DNA from 2 places in the Marinactinospora endophytica genome. Region 1 is predicted to be linked to the other one. Evidence: predicted binding sites of a transcription regulator. Region 1 holds the regulator's gene; the other holds the start of a gene.
What was found. The regulator LexA, encoded in region 1, represses DNA repair genes until DNA is damaged. The targets are predictions, from matches to a motif close to TCGAACANNTGTTCGA.
Positions count from the first base shown of each region.

Region 1 (2,199 bases):
CCTGTTCGGTGAGCTGCCGGTCGAGAAGGGAGAGGTAACGTTCCCCTACCGGGGCGGCGAGCACCAGTGCCCGTGGCGGGTGCTCGTCGATCACGTTCGGGGCGCGCAGCGCGAAGATCGATCCCTCGCTGTGGCCGATCACGACCAATCGGTCCGGGTCCACCTCGGGTCGGGAGGCGAGCTCCGCGTAGGCGGCCGTCATCTCGTCCTCGAACAGGTCGTAGCCGACGGGCTCCTCCGGGTCGCGTGACGCCGTTCCGGTCGAACCGGAACCGTACTTGTCGTAACGCAGGGAGGCGATTCCGGCGTCGGCCAGGATCGCCGCGAGATTGTGGTTGGTGTCGGCCTGGGAGCGGTACGGACTGTTGCCGTTCCGGTCGGTCGGTCCGCTTCCGGACACGATCAGCGCCGCGGGTACCGGTTCGCCGGCGTCCTGTGGCAGCGCGAACGTCCCGTACAGGGTGTCGGGGCCGCTGCGGAACTCCACCTCGTACTCGTCGGCGGCGACGTCGAGCCGCTCCACGCCCCCTTCGTCGTCGCGCTCGGCCGTCGCGCAGGCGCTCGACAGCAGGAGCGCCCCTCCGGTGAGGAGGGTGCCGCAGACCTGGAGGGGGCGGGGAAACAGGCGCATGCCCCTACGGTAGGGGAGCCCGAGGCGGGGCCGGTCCCAGGGCGCGGCTCCGGGGTGGAGCCGATCACGGGTCCGTACCGAACCGAGGCGAAGTCGTTACACCTTGCGCAGGACGGCGACGACCTTGCCGAGGATGGTGGCCTCGTCACCGCTGATGGGCTCGTAGGCGTCGTTGCGGGGGACGAGCCAGACATGCTCCCCGTCGCGCTTGAACGTCTTGACGGTGGCCTCGTCGCCGATGAGCGCCGCGACGATGTCGCCGTTGTTGGCGTCGGGCTGCTGTCGGACGACGACCAGGTCACCGTCGGTGATGGCCGCGTCGATCATGGAGTCGCCGACCACGGTGAGCATGAACAGGCGGCCTTCGCCGACGATCTGGCGCGGGAGGGTCAGCACGTCCTCGACCGCCTCTTCGGCGAGGATCGGGCCGCCCGCGGCGATGCGGCCGACGACCGGGACGTTGGCGGCTCGGCCCTCGCCCGAACCCTGGCCGGTGTCGTCCTCGTCCCAGGAGCGCACGGGAGGCTGTCCCGGAATGCGAATTTCGACCGCTCTTGGGCGATTCTGGTCACGGTGAAGATACCCCTTGCGTTGCAACACCTTCAGCTGGTGCGCGACACTGGAGGGGCTCGACAAGCCCACCGCGTCACCGATCTCTCGGATGGACGGGGGGTAACCGCGTTGCCGCACGTAACGGTGGATGACGTTGAGGACGCTCTGTTGGCGATCGGTCAGCTTCGGGGCTGGCTTCGGCGTTGCGGCGTCCGGGACGTCGGAATCGGTGGCGGCGGACCGGAGCACGCCGACGGCCTCGTCGTCCGCGTGCAGTTCCTGCGTTCCGCGGTTCTCCTCCGGCACGTCCGGCCTCCTCGGCGGTCGGGGTTCTCGGTGTGGGCTGTCAGCGGAGTCGTCGGTGTCCGTGTAACGGCGGCATATCGAAGGGGTCTCGTGTGGGCGATGACGTCGGTATACCGCAGTGAAACATGTCCAACATTAGTGCCTGGGCAAGGCGATATCAAACAAACGTTCGAGATGGTGCTGAAAAAAACGCCGAGATGCGGTATTAGTCGAACGTCAGTTCTAAGGGGCGGGCGCTCGATGGAGAGGGCGATGTCCGATCCCGTGCCGTGGCTTCCCAGTGACCGGTGTCCGGTCGGCGCCTCCGTCGTGCGCCGGCCCGCCCCGGTCGGCGGCCGTCCCGTTCCGGTGCCGACGACCGATCCGTGGAGATCCCTGAATGGCGAGGAGAATCCGTGAGGACTGAGAGCGGTGACGGCGTAGCCGCCGTGCCCCCCCTGGCGCTCGCAGACCTTCCCGAACTCGACGCCTGCCCACCGGGCAGGCATGGCGCCCGGCTCACCCGACGTGGACGTGTGGTCATCCTCTCGGCCCTGGCCGCGGTCGCGGCCGGCGGGTTCTCCATGGCGGTGTTGACCACCGTGGCGCTGGGGGCCTCCACCGCGGGCGCCTCCACCGACGCGCTGCTGCCCACCGCGACCCCGACGGTCATCGTCGAAGAGGGCGATACGCTGTGGGAGATCGCGGAACGCGTCCGTCCCGGGGACGAC
Region 1 is NZ_BAAGVM010000010.1:203,896-206,094, reverse strand. It holds gene ACYVHU_RS19185 (alpha/beta hydrolase family protein) at 1-631, opposite strand, end outside; gene lexA (transcriptional repressor LexA) at 728-1,432, opposite strand; gene ACYVHU_RS19175 (LysM peptidoglycan-binding domain-containing protein) at 1,885-2,199, shown strand, end outside.

Region 2 (2,199 bases), on a different contig from region 1:
CGCCTGTTCCGCTAGGAGCGGGGGCGCCCGCCGCCGCTACGGGCGCAGGCTGGCCAGGAGCAGATCGGCGTAGTAGGCGCCGATCTCGGCTCCGCCCAGTTGACCTTCGGGCCGGTACCACATGCCCAGGTGGTGGACGGCGCCGAAGTACTGGGTGACGACGATGTCGGCCGGCACGTCGGAGCGGAAGACCCCGGCGCGCGCGCCCTCCTCGATCATCGCGCGGAAGCACTCGTGGTAGCGGCGGCGTTCCTTGCGCACGGCGCTTTGCCGGTCGGGGGAGAGCATGTGCAGCGAGCGGAAGAAGATGACGGTGTCGTCGAGGTTGTCCACGGTGGTGTGGACGACGTCGGCCGCCGCCGCGCGCAGCCTCTCCTCGACCGGCCCCCCGGCCTGGGCGAACTCGTTCAACCGGCGCGTCTGCATCGCCAGGACGCGCTGGTAGATCGCGTAGAGCAGGTCGTCCTTGGACGAGAAGTAGTGGTACATCGCGCCCTTGGTGACGCCCGCGGCGTCGACCAGTTCCTGCACCGAGGTGCGCTCGAACCCGCGTTCGGCGAACAGGCGGGTCGCGACCGACAGCAGCCGGTCGGGTACGGAAAGGGAGGAACGCCGCTCAGCCCGGTCCTGCCCCGCCGTCCCCGTCATGTCCCACTCCCAGCTGATCGACCGGTCCGGACGGGCCGAACGGCCCGCCTCGCCGTCCTCCAGGATAGTCCACCTGGCATACCGCCCGGTCGGTTGCCGCGCCGCCCGCTCGGCGCGACACGCCCGGCCTCGCGTCCGGGGATGGATTTTCCGCCGTTTCCGCACGTCAGCCGACCGGGGGCGAAATCGACACCGCCCACCTGACCCACAGTGGAGCCCGACGGTCCTAGGGTGAGAGGGGTCGATCCGAAGTTCACGAGCCCCCCTCAGGCGAACACTTGTTCGATAGGATGCGCGCGTGAGTCTCTACAACGAACGGATCGACGTCAGATCGACCACCGGCGGGCACCCCGCCCTCTTCGCGTGGCGGGGCCACATGTACCGGGTACGCCGGGTCATCGGCACCTGGAACGGCGACTCCCAGGGAAACGGGCCCACCGCCCGTCCCGGCTCCGATGTCCGCCTCGTTCGGGTCGCGGCCGAATCCGACCACGGTCAGGCCAACATCGCCGACATCAGCCTCGACGTCGCCACCAACCACTGGACGATGCGACGTCTGTGGAGCTGAGCAGCGCCACGTAGGACGGCGGGATCCTCGGGCGAGGGTCCCGCCCTTCAGACCGCCCGGCGCGAATTCCGGTGACCGACGCGGTGCCGCCCGGCCGATCGCCTTCTCGGCCACCGGACAGCGCCACGGAGCTGGGCACCGGGGCGCGAAGGACGACGTTTCCCGGGGCCGTCGATCCGGCGGCGTGGAGCGGTCATCGACGGCGCACCCGCTCCCGCGGCCCCCACGACCGGCGGCGCGCCGGTCGAGGCACCGCCGCCCCGATCTCCGGTGACGTCCACCTCGATCGGCCCGTCCTTTGGAGACCCTCCCCTACGGCACCGGCGTCCGCCCGGGCATCGCCGGCCGCGCCGACACGTCCGATCTCCTCCCGCGTCCGCTCCGCCGCCGAAGACGCCCCCGCCTCTTTCGCCCCCACCTTCTCGGTGCCGCGTCGGCCGTGGCGGGTGGTCGGGGACGCGGGGAACACCGGAGGGACGAGCCGTCCGGACGACGCGACGGCGTATCCGCGCACGTGGCGGCGTGTTCCCGCCGCGGCGGAGATCGATGCACACGATGCCGGTCTTCCAGCGAACAACCGACTATGAGCGCGTGTGCGGCCGGCCGGGGGCGCCCACCCCCTCCTCGGCGCGGACGGCCCGGTGTCCCGGCGTTCTACCATGTCCGATGATGCGCATCCTCGTGGTCGAGGACGACGACCGCGTCGCGCGGGGCCTGGTCACCGCGCTGCGCCACGCCTCCTACGACGTTCATCGGGTCTCCACCGCCGCCGCCGCACTGCACGCGCCGGCGGTGGACGTCGTGCTGCTCGACCTCGGCCTGCCCGACGCCGACGGCTTCGAGGTCCTGCGCCGGTTACGCGACAGGCCCGAGACCGCCATCATCGCGGTCACCGCCCGGGCCGAAGAGCACGAACGTGTCCGCGGGCTGCGCGCCGGCGCCGACGACTACGTGGTGAAACCGTTCGGCATCGCCGAACTGCT
Region 2 is NZ_BAAGVM010000002.1:272,986-275,184, reverse strand. It holds gene ACYVHU_RS05125 (M48 family metallopeptidase) at 1-15, shown strand, start outside; gene ACYVHU_RS05120 (TetR/AcrR family transcriptional regulator) at 37-648, opposite strand; gene ACYVHU_RS05115 (DUF6504 family protein) at 947-1,216, shown strand; gene ACYVHU_RS05110 (response regulator transcription factor) at 1,886-2,199, shown strand, end outside.
Region 2: the regulator LexA is predicted to act here: its motif matches at 919-934, upstream of ACYVHU_RS05115 (DUF6504 family protein).